2 regions of the Peribacillus sp. NPDC058002 genome follow, and region 2 is predicted to be linked to the other one. Evidence: riboswitches for the same ligand, from Rfam matches in the RefSeq annotation. Region 2 holds a riboswitch; the other holds the start of a gene.

Region 1 (4,624 bases), on a different contig from region 2:
TCGGTGGCTTGTGTCGCATTGCACTCTCCCACAACTGTCATTCGCTTATTCAATTTGGTACATTTAGAATAGTAGTTGTGATTAATTATGTCAAGCAATTTTGAAAGCGTTAACAACACTATTCTAAAATAATCCCTTTCTCATCAAAATATAAGCATTCATATATCTTAATGGTTGCTTATTAAAGCGGGCAGACTGCCACTTAATTTCCCACTACCTTCCTCTGATTCGTCTGATCTACCTTCGTTTTTCGCATCTTATAAATCGCAATCAGCAAAAGAAACCAAACAGGAGTTACGAACAAGGCAACACGAGTATCTTCCGCAAGTGCAAGCACAACAAGTACGAACGCTAGGAAAGCAAGGATCAAGTAATTAGAAATTGGATAAAGTGGTAATTTAAATTTGTTCATTTTCGCTAGATCTGGCCTTGTTTTGCGGTATTTCAAATGACTGATGACAGTAATTCCCCAAATAAAGATGAAACATACTGTAGAAATACTTGTAATTAACGTAAATACTCCTTCGGGCATTAAATAGTTCAAAACAACGGAAGTTAGAATGACGACAGTTGAAAAGGCCAATGCATTGGAAGGTACTTTACGGGCATTAAGTTTTGCAAATGGCACAGGTGCATTTTTATCTTTGGCAAGTGAGTATACCATCCGGCTTGTACTGAAGATTGCGCTGTTACATGCCGAAGCGGCCGATGTTAGGACGACAAAATTGACGATACCGGCAGCTGCAGCGATACCAACTGCCACAAATACTTGGACGAATGGGCTTTCCGATGGGATGATTGCGTTCCACGGATAGACACTCATAATGACAATAAGTGCGCCAATGTAGAAAATTATAATCCGGATAGGAATATTATTGATTGCTTTTGGGATAACTTTCTCTGGATCTTCTGTTTCACCCGCTGTAAGTCCTACAAGTTCAATACCAACAAACGCAAACACTACCATCTGGAATGAGAGGATAAAGCCATTTATTCCATTTGGGAACATACCTTCGTGTCTCCATAGATTTGTGAAACTGGCTGCGCCTGAATCTGTGGAAAAGCCTTTAATAATCATGAAAATACCGATACCAATTAGTGCTAGAATAGCGATAACTTTAATTAATGCGAACCAGAATTCCATTTCGCCAAAAAGTTTTACGGTGGCTAGATTCATAAATAGCAAAATGACAAGCGCAATTAAACCTGGCATCCACTGTGGTACGGAAGGAAACCAATACTGGGTATAAAGACCAACTGCTGTTAAGTCGGCCATTGCGATTGAAATCCAGCAAAACCAGTAGGTCCAGCCAGTAACAAATGCCGCCATATTACCTAAATAGTCTTTTACAAAGTCAACAAAAGAATGATAGTTCAAATTAGATAAGAGTAGTTCTCCAAGAGCGCGCATGATTAAAAAACAAATGACGCCTGTAATCAAGTAAGCAAATAAAATTGATGGCCCAGCTAAATGAATAGATTTACCCGCTCCAAGAAATAATCCCGTTCCGATTGCACCACCAATAGCTATGAGTTGTACGTGCCTGTTTTTTAACCCTCTATCCAACTTTTGTTCCTGCATACGATTCCCCACTTTCTACTTTTATAGGCTACTTGGATTTTTTTCTTTATAAAGGGTCAGTCCTTCAATGAGTTAAATACTTAGCGTACTGGGAGACTGACCCCACTAATGTAAGCGCTTTCCTTAATAGGTACTGGATATAGATTTTTATCAAAATAGATTCATATTCTGTCCCCTTTTTTAATTTTTTTCTAATCTACCAACCTTTTTGAAAAAAATATTGTGCGGTAATCGTTGAAATTAAAAGATTAACTCTTTTTAACAGATTTCAATGCACACTCCTCTCTTTTTCCTTTTTTATCTTTCCAAATACAAAAAGGGCAGGGGAAAGATAGGGGGTTTCCTAACTTCCTCTGTCTTTTTACCTGAGAGTTTAACTCCTTCGGTGGCCTTGGGCTCTCTCCAGAGACGCGTCCAATTGTAGTCCATTTACCTGAGAGATTAGTTCCCTGTTTTTTAGGGTTTGCTCCTTCGGTGCTAAACAACGTTTAGTCTCTCCCACAATCATCATCCGCTGATATAAAGTTGCTTTAATAGTTGTATATTAACGGGTTTTAATGGGAATTTCAACAACTATCCGAAAAATCCCTATTTTCTGAATTTTAAACGCAGACGATATTTTTTTCTGACAGTTCATAAATTAGAAGTTATTAGCTATGCAAAATCAAATTTGTTGTATCGTAGGTGCAAACCAATCCACTTTTGAACGATGCTTAGAATAACGAAGGATTTAGGCATTTTGTCGATTGAAAATACGTCTAGATCTATAGATGGGGGAAGGTAATATTGTCTATATTTTTATCACAATTGATGTATGGAAAAAGAGAAAATTGACGTATTGCGAGACTCGCGAGAATCCTTGCAGCAGTAAAGATTGCTTAGGGGCATCCTCCTTCTCTTCTTTAACAACTTCCTCTTGGTCCCAACCACTTGCTAAATTAGCAATGACGATAATTGCTAGAACCCATCCCCACCACTTCTTTGGCTTCTTTAGCTTGATTTTCTTATCCTTACTCATTTCCGCTCACCACCTTTTTCGACTTTCAATATTTAATGCGAGATTTTCACCCATTACGGCTAAACCTATCACACCGATTTGTTGTTTTGCCATGGTCCATTCGTCCCTTCTTAATTATTAGAATCAAGCTTAGCTACTTTGAAATCAATCTTTAAATCTCGTCTCTAGTTATACAATAATAATCCTAATTGATCCAAATTATTTACTTGGATATACGTTACTCCGGTTCTTTCTTCTCCTTTCAGAGCCTGGTTTTGCAGGTAGATAAACACATATTCTTCTTGTAAGATTTAACCCCCACCCTTACAGGGAGAATGCTTGATTATCCCAGTAATGATAATAATTTCTAATTTAATTCTTCTTTTTTCGCCTGGATCATTTCTTTGATTTTTTCTCTAAATTTCTCATTCGTGAAAATATCCTGTGTGGTTGTTAAGTGTCGCTTGGCATGTCTGGAGAAGTTAGTCGCTGCCAACCACTGACTACAATATGGACATGGAAGCTGTGCGTCTACTTGCCATTGTGTCGTTACGAATCTATTTGTATTTGAATTACTTCTTTTTGCAACCTTATTGACTACCTTTGTATTCGTATCGACATAGGATCAGATGCTCTTTTTTACTCTAGCAATGGTGGAAAAACGGAGTCCAACAAAAATGTTTGGGGCGGCACAGAGCGACCATATTTAATGGTCAAAAACGATCCATATGATCCGTAAACTGCATGGAGCTTTAGTGTGAAGAAGCATCAAATAGACCTTACAAACTTAGATCTGACAAAACCAGATACATGGTGGGCTAATACGAAGGAAGTCGAACAAACACAAGAAATTTCTAATATAAAAGCATGGCTACAGTCAAATGGCTATACAGGCAAAGATATTAGAATTATCGCTGTCCCTTTACTCACCCTTCAAGCACCAACAAGTGGCGGCAGGGTGAGTAAAGGAAGTATTACGATTGAATTTATGGTGAAAGAAAAGGGGAAAGCACTACAACAAAGTGTAATATTAGAAGATGTAGCGGCTTCCAAAATTAGAGACATTATAGGTCTGAGCTTCATGAAAAGCTTTTTAATAGACAAAGTGGATACTGCAAAGGATACGATTAACGTTTCAGGAAAAGGCTTCGGCCATGGTGTCGGACTAAGCCAGTATGGCGCGAAAAAGGCTGGCGAACAGGGAAATACGTATCGCGAGATTCTTGCATTCTATTATGAAGGGACAAGCTTAAAACAAGCTTATAAGCCAGAACCTGAGGAAGTAGAACCAGTAAAGCCGGACCCGGCACCTGTCATTCCAACGCCAATCCCAACACCAGTTCCGGACCCTGCCCCTAAAGATGAAACAGCGCCAACAATTAATGATATAAAAACGTATTATGATACTAAAACAGACCAAGTCAAATTAACCTTTGATACGAATGAAAAAGCGAATGTGACAGTGGAAGTTAAGGATGAAAAAGAGGATATCGTCGCTTCTCTTGTTTCAGGGGACGAAAAGCCATCAGGATCGCAATTAGTCTTTTGGGATGCTTCAAGGGTAAGCACCGGTTCATACACCTTTGAAATTAGAACGATTGATAGTAGTAATAATTCAAGTTCAGCATCTGTTCCATTTTCATTAACAAAGCCTGACACAACGGCACCAGTTATTAATAATACAAATACATCATATGACTCAAAAGCGAATAAGGTTTTTCTAAAGTATGAGACCAATGAAAAATCAAAGGTTACTGTTCAAGTAAAAGACGCAAAAGGTAAAATCCTAGCTACTCCGATCAATAATACAGAGAAAAATGCCGGTATCCAATGGACCTCGTGGAATGTATCGAAGGTTTTGAACGGTAAGTACTCATTTGAAATTGCAACGATCGATAGTAATCAAAATAAAAGCTCGGCAACGGTTACATTTACATTAACAAAACCCGATACAACTTCACCTTCCATTAAGTATATAAAAACTTCATATGATTCAAGAACGAATAAAGTTGATTTGAAGTATGAGATTAACGAAAAGGCGAAGG
Region 2 (4,624 bases):
GTGGCAAAGTTATAAATCATTACATCTTCTTCCTGACCAAGGCGGTGAATCCGTCCAATTCTCTGTTCGAGCCTCATGGGGTTCCATGGCAGGTCAAAATTAATCAAGTGATGGCAAAACTGAAGGTTTATCCCTTCCCCGCCAGCTTCTGTTGCAATTAATACCTGTATATTCTTTTGGAATAATTCTCTCATCCAGTCTTTCTTTCCGCGCTTAAAACCGCCTCGGAAAGGAACCGAAGAAATTCCATTCTGCTGAAGGTACCATTGGAGATATAGCTGAGTCGCCCGGTATTCGGTAAAGATAATCACTTTGTCATCAATTTTCTTGATCAGTTCCAAAGCTTTTTCAGCCTTGGAGTTTTGAACTGTTTCATTCACCTTAGAAAATAAATCATCAAGCTTTGCCAAAAAGTCAGGGGAAGGCTGATCATATTTTTCTTTCATATTCTTTAAAGTATAAAAGACCGCCTCTCTGCTGCTGCATGCTTCCCTTTGGAGGGTGAGAGCCGAAAAGGCGCTTCCTTTTGATCCATCCGAAATAGGCTTGAATTTGGAAACAGCATCATACAATGCCTGTTCCGTTGGAGAAAATTCAATGGTGATGGTTTCCACATGCCGTTTTGTCCATTCAATGCCAGTATCGGCCCGCCGGTTTCGAATCATGACAGTATTGACCAGTTCCTTTAGGTGTTCATCTTCAATGATGTTGCGGCCTTTCCCTTTATACTTTTCCGAAAAGAGCGAAGCATTTCCCAAGTGGCCCGGTTTCAATAACGAAACGAGGTGAAAAATCTCCTCGACTTTATTTTGAATCGGAGTGGCTGTCAGGAGTAAACAAAATTTCTTTTTCAGATTTTGGACGAATTCATAGTTCTTCGTCTTATTATTTTTAAGTTTATGAGCCTCATCAATAATGATGAAGTCATATTCCTGAGTGAAAATGATATCTCGATGTGGAGCGCGTTTAGCTGTATCGATGGATGAAATGACTACATCACAGGATTCCCAAACATAACTTTTTCTCTGAACAACTGCAGGTATATGAAACTTGGTATTCAATTCAAAAGCCCATTGTGTGACAAGGGAGGCTGGAACAAGGATCAATACTTTTTTTACAAGGCCCCTAATCATATACTCTTTTAGGATCAAGCCTGCTTCAATTGTTTTTCCGAGCCCCACCTCATCAGCTAAAATGGCCTTTCCATTCATCTTTTCCACCACTTGCTTCGCTGCTTCCAATTGATGGGGAAGCGGGGTTAACTGCGGAAGGTGCTTGGGCGCCTGTAAACCTTCAAAATCAGGGATGATAAGATTTTCCTCCATTTGAACCGCCAACTTATAAAGATCCCAATTTCCCCATGGACCGTCATTTTCCATTTTTTGCAGAAGCTCGTCATTCCATTCAGAATTGAAGGATATATTGATTTTCATAGAAATAACTCCCTCTTAAATCATAATTTCCTTAATAAAGGGTCAAAACCCGAACATTTCGTATGTGAAGTAAGAAAAATATTTCTCTTCAAAAGATATTGCAGAGATAAGTTTCTTAGGGTAGGATATAAGTATATTTAGAAAATTCAATTTCCAAACGCTACAAAGAATCTTTGTACATCTATTTTGCAGTTCGCGTTTTCTTAGTATGGGCTATAGGCTCTTAATTTATCCAAGATTACTGAAGGAGACACTCAAACGGTTTCTGAAGTTTTAGGAGAATTGGCAGAGAATGCATTCCATGATGCTCAAAGGTTTTACCGATGCTTGGGGCTATTTCGCTTCCTTTCATTGGCGAACCATTCATATGCGGGTGAAGATAAGGGGAGAGACTACGGATGTAGCGCCGAAGGAGCAAACTTAGCAGTGAATCTCTCAGGCAAAAGAACTCTTATTGGACGCAACTCTGGAGAGCGCCGCCCGTTTTGGGACGGCCACCAAAGGGGAAAACCTATTACATAGGTAAACTTTCAGGTTTCAGGACAGAGAAAAAGCTCAAATGGGCTTTCTCTGTCCTTTTTTGTGCTTTTTTCACATCATGAATCAGGATATACCTGATGCGAAATGACAAGAAGCTTTTGATAATGAAGCCAATCAATTTTTAAAAAAAATCTGAAGGGGGTCATTTTTTGACCAATTTAAAAAGAACACCACTATTTGAGGTTTATCGTGAATACGGAGGTAAAACGATCGATTTTGGCGGCTGGGAACTTCCTGTCCAATTTTCGGGTATTAAGGACGAACATGAAGCCGTACGTACAAAAGCGGGGTTATTCGATGTTTCCCATATGGGGGAAGTCGATGTTAAGGGTCCTGGAAGCCTTTCCTTTTTACAGAAGATGCTGACTAATGATATATCAAAGCTGCAGCAGGGCGGTGCCCAATATACCGCCATGTGTTATGAAAACGGAGGCACGGTTGATGATCTTATCGTGTATAAAAGGGCAGAGGACGACTATCTGCTCGTGGTCAATGCAGCGAATACAGAAAAAGATTTCAATTGGCTTCAAGCTAATTTAACGGAAGATGTCCAAATTACGAATGTATCGAGTGACTATACACAGCTGGCACTTCAAGGACCATCTGCAGAAAAGATATTACAAAAACTATCGGGAAATACTGACTTAAGTGAAATTGGATTTTTCAAGTTCAAGGAAAATGTCCTGATTAACGGTATCTCCACGTTGGTATCCCGTACTGGATACACTGGTGAAGATGGTTTTGAGATATATAGTGACAGTGAAAATGGTCCTGCCCTTTGGAAGGCGATTATGGAAGCCGGAAAGGAAGAGGGGGTTCAGCCGATTGGTTTAGGTGCTCGTGATACCCTGCGTTTTGAAGCGAAGCTGCCGCTGTATGGGCAGGAGCTTTCAGCGGACATCACCCCGATAGAAGCCGGTATTGGTTTTGCAGTGAAAGTGGATAAGGAAGTGGACTTTTTCGGGAAAGCCGTTCTTGCTGAGCAAAAGGAGAATGGAGCTCCCCGCAAGCTTGTGGGAATTGAAATGATTGACCGTGGCATTCCGCGTCATGGGTATAAGATCTACAGCGGTGATAAAGTCATTGGTGAGGTCACGACCGGTACCCAATCACCCACATTGAAGAAAAACGTGGGATTGGTACTTATCGATAAGGAATTTTCGGTACTGGATGCGGAAGTCGAAGTGGAAATCCGTTCCAAGCGTTTGAAAGCCGTTATCATACAAACACCTTTTTATAAAAAACCACGTAAATAGAGGGGAATGGTCATTAGATGAAACATCGTTATTTACCCATGACAGAGCAAGATAAACAAGAAATGCTGGAAGTTATAGGGGTATCTTCTGCTCAAGAACTTTTCAATGATATCCCTGAAAGCGTTCGCTTTCAAGGAGAATACGATATTAAGCCTGCTAAATCGGAACCTGCATTAATGAAAGAATTATCAAGGCTAGCTGCCAAGAATGCGGACCTTAAAAACTATGCTTCCTTCCTTGGTGCGGGTGTCTATGATCATTACGCACCGGTCATCGTCGATCATGTTTTATCCCGTTCTGAGTTTTATACGGCTTATACACCGTATCAGCCAGAAATTTCACAGGGCGAGCTTCAGGCGATCTTCGAATATCAAACGATGATATGCGAATTGACGGGAATGGATGTAGCTAACTCCTCCATGTATGATGGCGGGACGGCGCTAGCCGAAGCAGCCATGCTTGCTTCAGGCCAGACGCGGCGCAAGAAGATTCTCATTTCAGGAACCGTTCATCCTGAATCAAGGGAAGTTGTGAAGACATATGCGAAAGGGCAACGGGTGGAAGTGGTCGAAATTCCTTATAAAGACGGTGTGACGGATTTAGCTGCTTTAAGCGAATTGGCGAATGATGACATTGCAGGAGTGATCGTGCAATATCCGAACTTTTTTGGCCGCATCGAGCCATTGAAAGAAATGGAGGAAATCATTCATGGTGTCAAGTCCATGTTTATCGTTTCCAGTAACCCGCTTGCATTGGGAGCTTTGACATCCCCTGGAGCACTCGGTGCAGATATCGTAACGGGGGATGCCCAGCCATTCGGCATTCCAGCGGCATTTGGGGGACCTCATTGTGGCTATTTTGCCGTTACTAATAAACTTGTTCGGAAAGTTCCGGGCCGACTCGTCGGTCAAACGGTGGATGAAAATGGTAAAAGGGGGTTTGTACTGACCCTTCAAGCTCGTGAACAGCACATCCGCCGTGACAAAGCCACATCCAACATTTGTTCCAATCAAGCTTTGAATGCCTTGGCAGCTTCTGTCGCAATGACCGCGCTTGGGAAAAAGGGTGTCAAAGAAATGGCTGTGCAAAATATTCAAAAAGCGCATTATGCGAAAAAAACAATTATGGCAAAAGGGGTGGAAGTGATATTCGACGGTCCTTCATTTAATGAATTTGTCATTAAACTGCCTGCTTCGTTTTCAGAAATCAATAAAAACCTTTTTGAAAAAGGGATGATCGGCGGCTTCGATTTAGGGACGGTTTATCCTGAGCTGAAAGATCATATGCTGGTCGCGGTAACTGAACTTAGAACTAAAGAAGAAATTGATGCACTTGCGCAGGAATTGGGGGATCAACATGAATAATCAAGATCAATCACTCATTTTTGAAATCAGT

What was found. Region 2 has a riboswitch for glycine ahead of gcvT (glycine cleavage system aminomethyltransferase GcvT). Riboswitches for the same ligand answer to the same signal wherever they lie in the genome.
Region 1: linked by a shared signal. The riboswitch ahead of ACFVSH_RS15085 (amino acid permease) and the one ahead of gcvT (glycine cleavage system aminomethyltransferase GcvT) in region 2 are both predicted to bind glycine.

The regions. Positions count from the first base shown of each region.
Region 1 covers NZ_JBHVQU010000082.1:10,464-15,087, forward strand. Annotated here, with positions in the region: gene ACFVSH_RS15085 (amino acid permease) at 203-1,582, opposite strand; glycine riboswitch at 1,934-1,990, opposite strand; glycine riboswitch at 1,994-2,093, opposite strand; gene ACFVSH_RS15090 (hypothetical protein) at 2,373-2,600, opposite strand; partial or broken gene ACFVSH_RS15095 (NAD(P)-binding domain-containing protein) at 2,619-2,693, opposite strand; gene ACFVSH_RS15100 (hypothetical protein) at 3,337-4,624, shown strand, end outside.
Region 2 covers NZ_JBHVQU010000026.1:3,273-7,896, reverse strand. Annotated here, with positions in the region: gene ACFVSH_RS07655 (DEAD/DEAH box helicase) at 1-1,433, opposite strand, end outside; glycine riboswitch at 1,807-1,894, shown strand; glycine riboswitch at 1,898-1,981, shown strand; gene gcvT (glycine cleavage system aminomethyltransferase GcvT) at 2,123-3,229, shown strand; gene gcvPA (aminomethyl-transferring glycine dehydrogenase subunit GcvPA) at 3,247-4,593, shown strand; gene gcvPB (aminomethyl-transferring glycine dehydrogenase subunit GcvPB) at 4,586-4,624, shown strand, end outside.